2 regions of the Streptomyces sp. NPDC017890 genome follow, and region 2 is predicted to be linked to the other one. Evidence: riboswitches for the same ligand, from Rfam matches in the RefSeq annotation. Region 2 holds a riboswitch; the other holds the start of a gene.
What was found. A riboswitch is a leader RNA that binds a small molecule or an ion and turns the genes downstream of it on or off. The one in region 2 is predicted to bind cyclic di-AMP.
Positions count from the first base shown of each region.

Region 1: linked by a shared signal. The riboswitch ahead of ACH4F2_RS23035 (C40 family peptidase) and the one ahead of ACH4F2_RS27225 (M23 family metallopeptidase) in region 2 are both predicted to bind cyclic di-AMP.

Region 1 covers NZ_JBIRHU010000017.1:143,479-148,171, forward strand. The annotation lists gene ACH4F2_RS23020 (DUF397 domain-containing protein) at 1-206, opposite strand, end outside; gene ACH4F2_RS23025 (helix-turn-helix domain-containing protein) at 228-1,088, opposite strand; gene ACH4F2_RS23030 (ATP-binding protein) at 1,302-1,793, shown strand; gene ACH4F2_RS23035 (C40 family peptidase) at 1,995-2,468, opposite strand; cyclic di-AMP (ydaO/yuaA leader) riboswitch at 2,472-2,616, opposite strand; gene ACH4F2_RS23040 (ATP-dependent Clp protease proteolytic subunit) at 3,367-3,555, opposite strand; gene ACH4F2_RS23045 (ABC transporter permease) at 3,725-4,693, opposite strand, start outside.
Region 2 covers NZ_JBIRHU010000022.1:111,842-116,534, forward strand. The annotation lists gene ACH4F2_RS27215 (M16 family metallopeptidase) at 1-183, shown strand, start outside; gene ACH4F2_RS27220 (M16 family metallopeptidase) at 180-1,568, shown strand; cyclic di-AMP (ydaO/yuaA leader) riboswitch at 1,759-1,923, shown strand; gene ACH4F2_RS27225 (M23 family metallopeptidase) at 1,936-2,700, shown strand; gene ACH4F2_RS27230 (GntR family transcriptional regulator) at 2,901-3,641, shown strand; gene ACH4F2_RS27235 (HPr family phosphocarrier protein) at 3,815-4,096, opposite strand; gene ACH4F2_RS27240 (GNAT family N-acetyltransferase) at 4,295-4,693, shown strand, end outside.

The sequences.
Region 1 (4,693 bases), on a different contig from region 2:
AACGACGCCCAGCTCCCGGGGGAGAAGAGCAGCGCGGGACCGGCCGGGTCCTTGGAGTCGCGCACGGCGAGCAGTCCGGCCCAGGGGCCGGCCGACGGCCGTGCCGTCTCGACGCAGTTGTTCGCCCCGGTGCTGTAGCTGCTGCGCAGCCACCGCACGCCGGGCAGATCGGTACTGGCAGGGATGTTCCGGGGGGATGCGGACACGGAGCCTGTCATGGTGCCTCCTTACGCGCCCGCCGCTGTCGCGGCGATGAAGTCCAACGAGTCCTCGGGCGAAAGGGCATGGGTCAGAAGAGCGTTGAAGGCCTCGGTGTAGGCCTCTAGGTCTTCTTTCCGTTCGAGGTGCAGGCTACTCGTCAAGTGGTCGAGAACAACCACGTCCAGATCAGAAGTGCTCGAAAAAGAAAAGATTACGAAAGGGCCGGTGACGCCGATGTGAGCCCCGGCGGCGAACGGCAGGACCTGGAGCCGGACATGGGGCAGACGCGCGGCATCCACCAGACGCGCCAGCTGACGGGCCATTACCCCGGGTCCGCCCACCTCCCGGCGCAGAACCGACTCGTCCAGGACCGCGCTCAGCTCCAGCGGCGGCCGCGCCCGCAGTACGTCCTGCCGGGCCAGCCGCACCTCCACCAGGGTGTCCAGCCGCTCCTCCGGCAGCCCGTCCACCGCGGCGCGCGTCACCGCGCGGGCGTACTCCGGTGTCTGCAGCAGCCCGGGGACCACGGTGGTCTCCAGCGTGCGCATCGCGCTCGCCTGGGACTCCAGGCTGATGAAGTCGCGGTAGGTCGGCGGCAGCACCCCTCGATAGGCGTGCCACCAGTGGTTCCGGCCGCCCGCGTCGTCGGAGCCGGCCAGTGTCACCAGCAGCTCCCGCAGCTGGTCGTCGTCGACGCCGTATGCGTCCAGCAGCAACCGCACGTCGGCCGGTTTGGCCCCGCTCGTCCCGGTCTCGATCCGGCTGACCTTCGACTGGTGCCAGCCCACCAGCCGGGCCGCCTCGCCGCTGGTGATACCCGCCGACGTCCGCTGGGCGCGCAGTTCCGCGCCCAGCTTTCGGCGGCGCACCACGGGACCGTGCTGCATGGGCCACTCCCCTTACTCCCTATGGGCCGTCCGAATACGCTCTGCCGTCGCAGAGTTCACCGCATCGAGCGACAGATATATGCATATCTTGGTGGATCGCCGTCCTTCACGGGCCGGTGATGGCAGTCTGGCGGCGAAGCACCAGTCCGGGACCGTACTCGAACCATCCGCCCCGTGTCGGGCTGCGGTCCCGTGGGAAGGGACGACGTCGCCATGGCAGACCATCTGGAAGCATCCGTCACTCTGCCGAGCGATCCCGCTTCGGTGGCCGCCGCGCGTACCTATGTGGTCGGCACGCTGGCGGAGTGGGGCCTGCCGGCGGACACCGACGTGTCCGAAACCGTCCGGCTCATCGTCTCCGAGCTGACGACCAACGCGGTTCAGCACACGTTCGGGCAGTCACCCACCTTCACGGTGGACCTCGTGCTCGACCGCGACGCGAGACTGCGCGTCGGCGTCACCGACAGCCATCCGCGGTTTCCCAAGCGTCTGCCCGCCGCCGTCCAGCAGGACAACGGCCGCGGCATGGTGATCATCCGCTGGCTGGCGGCGGAGTGCGGCGGCAAGCTGAGGGTGCGGCCCACGCGCGAGGGCGGCAAGACCGTCTCCATCGAACTGCCCTGGACGCCGCCGGGCAGTCCGGTGCCCCCCGAGCCGGCCACGGCCGTGGGGCGGGCCTCGGGACGGCAGGAGCCCCAGCGGTGAGGCGCCGACTGTACTCGGCGCGCCGCAGAGGCGCACCGCGCGCCGGTCGACGCCGCCGGGACCGCCGGACCAGCGGCCTCGGCCTGTCGAGCGCGGGCAGGAGGGATACGCGTACCGGCACAGCGCGTCGCGGCGGGAACCCACCGGGACGGCCGGCCGGCCGTGGCCCGACTCCCCGCCCTTCAGGGCGAGGAGCGGAAGTCACTTGACCCGGCCGTACCAGACGCTGTTGGTCCAGATCTTCTGCAGACGGACCACATCCCCGGTCTTCGGGGCGTGCCAGACCTTCCCCTTCCCGGCGTAGATGCCGACGTGGTAGACGCTGCTGCCCGAGTGGAAGAAGACCAGGTCGCCGGCCTTGCGTTTCTTGGCGGAGATGTGACGGGTCTTGTTGTACTGCTGAGCCGCGGTGCGCGGCAGCTTCTTGCCGGCCTTCTTGAACGAATACAGGGTCAGCCCGGAGCAGTCGAACCTGCGTGGTCCGACGGCGCCCCATTTGTAGGGTGAACCCTTCTTGGAGGCCGCGATCTTGAGAGCCTTCGTCGCAAGAGCCGCCGCGGCCGCCTCGGAGGCGGCACCGGGGACCACGACAGATCCGCCGATGGCGGCGAGGGTGAGGGCCGAGGCCGTACCGGCACGGGCGATCAGCGACGGGACACGATTGAGCGCAGACATGCGCAACCCTTCGTCAGCCGCCTGTGAAGGATGACCTGTCGGATTCGGGCTGGCGAAGTTGCCCGGCCGCACGAGTGCGGCTTCACCCCAAGGGCTGCTCGGCCCGGCGTCCTCCTCGCGGAGATGACCGTTCCGGCGACCCGTCGTGCTCGGGTCCTCCACTCCTGCCGATCCACTCCTGTCGACCGGTCGTCCGGGCGGCGGCAGGACTCGGCGTCCGCCCGGACCGCCCCGCCGCTGCGGCGAGGGCTTGTCGTCAGTCACGGATCTTGTCTCGCCCAGAGGGAGAATCCCAACGGGACGTGCCCTTTGTGTTGTTACACACCACTCACCCGTTCGGGTGGACGCCTCCGCGTTCGACCCGTCACCGAGTGCGGTGACGACGCTGGGACCAGCGGCGCAGCGGATCATTCCACTGCGTGAGCACGAGGGTTGCGCAACTTCGGCCGGTCGGAAATCGATGGTGTTCCTACGCCGAAAGGGGGTACGCCGTTTGGTCCGTTTCACCCTCTGACGCGTCAACTCCCAAAACGCGGCGGAAGGCCGGCACGTGCCGCCCGCCGTTCACCGCCCAGCACGGGCGGCGCCCGGACCAGGGTGCCGGCGTGCAGTTCCGTCCCGCCCCGCCGATGGATCGGCGCCGGCGTGTCGCGCAGGGCCGTCGCCCTTGCCGGCCAGCGCCTGCGCGGCCCGCAGACCGTGACAGGTGTCGCCGACCCGCGCGGCTGTGAGGCGCCCGAGCAGATCGACGGCGTCCAGGTCACGGCCGGTCATCTCCGCTTCGGTGTGCGTCAGGGCCGGGCGGCGGAGGCGGTTCCCGTGGCAGCATCGGCGGCTCCCCTCGAACGGGAGCGGGGGGAGTGCCCCTTCGGGCGGGCACGATACGACCCACCAGGCCTCACTCCGCAGCCTGTTGGGGGTCGAGGGCCGCTTCGCACTCGAGGTCCGCGGTCATCTGCTCGGAGGTGCGGCCCGTGTGTCGCATGAGGATCTCCGGCGAGCGAACACAGATGCGGACCAACCTGCCGACATGTAGCGCGAGTTCACTGGCCTGCCCCCTCCGCCGGGTCGGCGAGCACGAGCTGATGGATCACCACCCGCGCGCCCGCTCACCCGAGTCCATGGCACCGCCGCCGCCCCCGCGCACGCGAGCGCCACCGTTTCGGCATCGCTGCGGAACACGGGGCCCGAACCCGACGTGGTGGCCGGCCGGGTTCAGGAGGCTGCCGCGAACCCGACGTGGTGGCCGGCCGGGTTCAGGAGGCTGCCGGTGCCGGGGTCCGGTCGGGCGCCGGTGAGGCGCCGTGTGCGCGGTGTCGCAGCGCGCCGCCGAGCAGGACCGCGCCCAGACCCAGCAGGGACCAGCACGTCAGCGTGAGCGCGGGGCCGGTGGCCGCGGCACCGTCGAAGAAGGACACCGAGCGCAGCAGCGAGCCGCCCGCCCCCGGCGGCAGCCACTGGCCGATCGCGCCGGCCGGTCGGGGCAGCATCTGAGGCGCCGAGGACGCGCCGGAGAAGGGGTTGCCCAGCAGCATGATCACGGCCGCGCCCAGCCCGAGACCCGCCCGCCCGAACAGCGCCCCGAGCCCGGCGACGCCCGCGCCGACTGCCAGGGCCGACAGGCCGAGCACACCGGCCACGGCCCACCAGTCACCGGTGACCACCCCGAGCCAGCTGTGCGCGACCGCCGCCGCGACCGCGCCTGTCGACGCGGCGGCGCCGGCCACCGCGACGACCGCCCGCACCCCGCGCAGCCCCAGCAGGGTCACCACGGCGCCGGTCGCGATCCCGGCCAGTGCGAGCGGCAGTACGCTCGCGCCCAGGGCCGCGCCGCGCGGATCCGCCTCGGGGGCGGGTACCACGTCGACGACCTGGACCGGGGTGCCCGTGGCAGCGGCCTGCCCGGTCACCGCCTGCTGGAGCAGCTGGGCGACGGAGGGGCTCGCCGCGGACGCCGTGAGCAGCTTCGCGCCCCGGTCGCCGGCGACCACCGCGCCGTACACGGTCCGGTCCTCGATGGCGTCGCGGGCCGCGGCCTCGTCGGCGTAGCGGTGGATCTCGAAGGCGCCCTCGCGCTGGGTGAGCCGCTGCTCCAGCTGCGCGAGGGCGGTGGGTGGCCCCGCAACGCCGAGCGGCAGATCGCGGGCTGCCGTACGGGCGGCCGGCCAGGCGAAGGCGCACAGTGCCAGCGCCACCAGCACGGGAACCAGGACGACGACGGCGAC
Region 2 (4,693 bases):
GACCCGCAGCTCGCCCTCACCGCCGTACAGCGGGTGCTCGAGGTGACGGCCGAGGAGGTCCAGGAGGTCGCCAAGGCCCGCCTGCGCCCCGACAACCGCGCGGTGCTCGTCTACGAGCCGACCGCGCCCGCCGACGACGCCGACACGAACGCCACCGACGAGAACGAGGAGGCGGCCAAGTGACCGAGCTCGCCACCATGGAATTCCACTCGCAGCCGCAGGCCGGCGAGCCCAAGCCGTGGGCGTTTCCGGCCCCGGAGCGCGGCAGCCTCGACAACGGCCTCACCGTGCTGCGCTGCCACCGCCCCGGCCAGCAGGTCGTCGCTGTCGAGGTCAATCTGGACGCGCCCCTCGACACCGAACCGGCCGGCCTCGACGGCCTCGCCACGATCATGGCGCGTGCCTTCTCCGAGGGCACCGACAAGCACTCCGCCGAGGAGTTCGCCGCCGAGCTGGAGCGCTGCGGCGCCACCCTCGACGCACACGCCGACCACCCCGGCGTCCGGCTGAGCCTGGAAGTGCCCGTCTCGCGCCTCGCCAAGGCCCTCGGCCTGGTCGCCGACGCCCTCCGGGCGCCCGCGTTCGCGGACAGCGAAGTCGAGCGGCTGGTCCGCAACCGGCTCGACGAGATCCCGCACGAGCTGGCCAACCCCGCCCGTCGCGCGGCCAAGGAGCTCTACAAGGAGCTCTTCCCGGCCGGGACGCGCATGTCGCGCCCGCGTCAGGGAACGGAGGAGACGGTCGCGAGCATCGACTCCGCGGCCGTACGCGCCTTCTACGAGAAGCACGTCCGACCCGCCACGGCCACCGCGGTGGTCGTCGGCGACCTCACCGGCGTCGACCTCGACGCGCTGCTCGGCGACACGCTGGGCGCGTGGACCGGCTCCGCCGCCGAGCCGCGTCCCGTGCCCCCGGTGACCGCCGACGACAGGGGCCGGGTCGTCATCGTGGACCGCCCCGGAGCCGTCCAGACGCAGCTGCTGATCGGCCGAACCGGCTCCGACCGGCACGACCGCGTGTGGCCCGCCCAGGTGCTCGGCACCTACTGCCTCGGCGGCACCCTCACCTCGCGCCTGGACCGCGTCCTGCGCGAGGAGAAGGGCTACACCTACGGTGTGCGGTCGTTCGCGCAGGTCCTGCGTTCGGCGCCCGACGGCACGGGGGCCGCCCTGCTGGCCATCAGCGGCTCCGTCGACACCCCCAACACCGGTCCCGCACTGGAGGACCTGTGGACGGTGCTGCGCAAGGTCGCGAAGGGCGGGCTCACCGACGCCGAGCGCGACGTCGCCGTGCAGAACCTGGTCGGTGTGGCGCCGCTGAAGTACGAGACGGCGGCGGCCGTGGCGGGCACGCTGGCCGACCAGGTCGAACAGCACCTGCCCGACGACTACCAGGCCACGCTCTACCGCCAACTCGCCGCCACGGGCACCGTGGAGGCCACGGCGGCGGTCGTGAACGCCTTCCCGGTGGACCGTCTGGTGACGGTCCTCGTCGGCGACGCGGCGCAGATCAAGGAGCCCGTCGAGGCCCTGGGCATCGGTGAAGTGACCGTCGTGGCGGCCGAGTAGCGGCACGCGCGCGTGGCGGCCCTGGTGACCACAGTGTCACCAGGGCCGCCATTTGTCCGAATTGAGGGAGTGGCTGACCGTCTGCCCTGTGGCGTGCGCTACAAAAAGCCTGTTGCGTTTGAGGATTGAAGACACCACGTTTAGCGTCGTCCGGGCTGTTCGTCAGGCAGTGCGCCGCACCCGCGGCACCGGACAGTCATCGCCGAGTCCCCGTACGGCGCGAGCCAGGGGAGCCGGGGACCCATCGCAGTCCCTGGGGTGAATCGGACGCCCGCGCGTGCAGCGAGGGGGTCCGTAGGAGACCTTCCTGCTCCGAACCCGTCAGCTAACCCGGTAGGCGAGAGGGAAGGAAAGGACCAGCCTCTACATGGCGTTCACGCGCGCCACCGGTAAGCACCGCCGTCCCAGCCGGATGCACCGCACCACCGCCCGCGCGGCGGGTGTCGCGGCCCTCGCCACCACCGGCGTCGTCGGCACCCTCGCGGCTCCGGCGCTCGCCGCCGAGTCCGAGGCGGAGCAGAGCGGACTCACCCCGGTCGTCACCATCGGGGACGCCGTAGCCGACGAGATCGACGCCCAGGCCACCGCGCAGAAGCGTGCCGCGCTGGACGCCGCCGCCCGTGAGGCGGCCCAGGAGGCCGCACGCGAGCGGGCCGCCGAGGCGGCCGAGGAGGCGCGCGAGGCCAAGGAACGCGCCGCACGCGAGGCGGAGCGCAAGCGCCTCAACACCTTCGTGTCGCCGATCACCGCCTCCTACGTCTCCACCGCCTACCAGGCCGGCAGCTCGCTGTGGTCCTCGGGCAGCCACACCGGCATCGACTTCCACGCCGCGAGCGGCACCCCTGTGCACGCGGTCGGCGTCGGCACCGTCGTCGAGGCCGGCTGGGGCGGGGCGTACGGCAACCAGGTCGTGATCAAGATGCACGACGGCACGTACACGCAGTACGGCCACCTGTCCTCCATCGGCGTCTCGGTCGGCCAGGCGGTCGCCCCCGGTCAGCAGATCGGCCTCTCCGGTGCCACCGGCAACGTCACCGGAGCGCACCTGCACTTCGAGGCCCGTACGAGCCCCGAGTACGGCTCGGACCTGGACCCGGTCGCCTATCTCCGCTCCCACGGCGTGAACGTCTGACGACGGACGGTACGGAAATGCGAATGCCCCGGCTCACGAGCCGGGGCATTCGCATTTCCGTACGCGGTCCAGAGGCCGTCGCTGTCCAAAAGATGCCCATGAAATCCGCCTGGCCGTCGGAATATCCGCTCGATTGGCCTAGAGTCACTGCACACGCGTCAATCGTCGACGTTTCACGGGGATTAAGGCGGAGGTCGGGCATGCGTATTCCGGCGCACTCGGTGTGCACGGCGATCCGGGACGACATCGTCGCCGGCGTACACGGGCGCGGCAGCCGGCTCACCGAGGAACTGCTCGCCCGCCGCTACGGAGTCTCCCGCGTCCCGGTCCGTGAGGCCTTGCGCACGCTGGAGGCCGAAGGTTTCGTGGTGACCCGGCGGCACGCGGGCGCGTGCGTGGCGGAACCCACCGAGCAGGAGGCCGCCGACCTGCTGGAGACCCGCACGCTCCTCGAACCCCTCGGCGCCTCCCGGGCCGCCCGGCGCCGCACCGAGGTCCACCTCAAGGTGCTGCGCGGACTGGTCAGGCTGGGTCAGGAGCGCGCCAGGCAGGGCAACAGCGAGGATCTGCGCTCCCTGGGCGGCTGGTTCCACGACACCCTCGCCCAGGCCGCGGGCAGCCCCTCGTTGACGGCGTTGCTGACCCAGCTGCGCCACAAGATCGCCTGGATGTACATCGTGGAAGCGCCGGCCGGACCCGTGGAGTACTGGGCGGAGCACGGCGCGATCGTCGATGCGGTGGCCCGGGGTGACAGCGAGCGCGCGCGGGCGCTCATGGCGCTGCACACCGAGAGGTCGAAGCCGGGACACCGGCTGCGATTCGCCTCAGAAGGCGAACGGACGAGGCGGGTGAGCGAATCGCCGCGTGAGGGAATCGCAACGTCCCGTAAACACGCCGAGCCTGCGGGCTTAACACGGGGGCCGTATACAAAGAGGAAGTAATTCGGGGGCTGTTTTTCTGCTGCCCGAATACGCGCCTGTGTACCGGCGTGCCTGTCCGGATGCCTGGGCGAGAGCGAAGCGGAAAAGGAATTGAAAAGGCCCGCCCGGTGGTCCCGGGCGGGCCTTTCGGTGCCGCTGTCCGTCAGACGGTCGGTTCAGACGGTTCAGACGGCTCAGACGGTCTCGGGAAGCTCCTCGAGTCCTTCGGAGACCAGCTTCGCCAGCCGCTCCAGGGCGGCGTCCGCGCCCTCGGCGTCGGAGGCGAGGACGATCTCCTCGCCGCCCTGGGCGCCGAGGCCGAGGACGGCCAGCATGGAGGCCGCGTTGACGGGGGAGCCGTCGGCCTTGGCGATCGTCACCGGGACGCCTGTGGCCGTGGCGGCTCGGACGAAGATGGAGGCGGGGCGGGCGTGGAGACCCTCGGCCCAGCCGACGTTGACGCGGCGCTCAGCCATGTGATGCTGCCCTTCAGGTAATCAGGGGTTCATGTTGTCTAGACCAGTCTTGTCTAGACCAGTTTCCCACATCGTGAAGCGTGCCGGGACGACGCCGTGCGCCTCCCACGTGGTCGCCGGACCGCGGCCTCGGTCCGGGCTCCGTCCTCCACAGACTGCCTCGCGCCGTTGTCGTACGCGAGCCGTACTCTGGGGCCCATGCAGACCTCGTCGGACCGGCACGAGTACCCCGCCCACTGGGAGGCCGACGTGGTGCTGCGCGACGGCGGCACCGCGCGCGTCCGCCCCATCACCGTTGATGACGCCGAGCGCCTGGTCAGCTTCTACGAGCAGGTCTCCGACGAGTCGAAGTACTACCGCTTCTTCGCGCCGTACCCTCGCCTGTCCGCCAAGGACGTCCACCGCTTCACGCACCACGACTTTGTGGACCGGGTGGGACTCGCGGCCACCATCGGCGGCGAGTTCATCGCCACCGTACGCTACGACCGGATCGGCTCCGGTGGAACGCCCGCCTCCGCACCGGCCGACGAGGCCGAGGTCGCCTTCCTCGTCCAGGACGCCCACCAGGGGCGCGGCGTCGCCTCCGCGCTGCTGGAG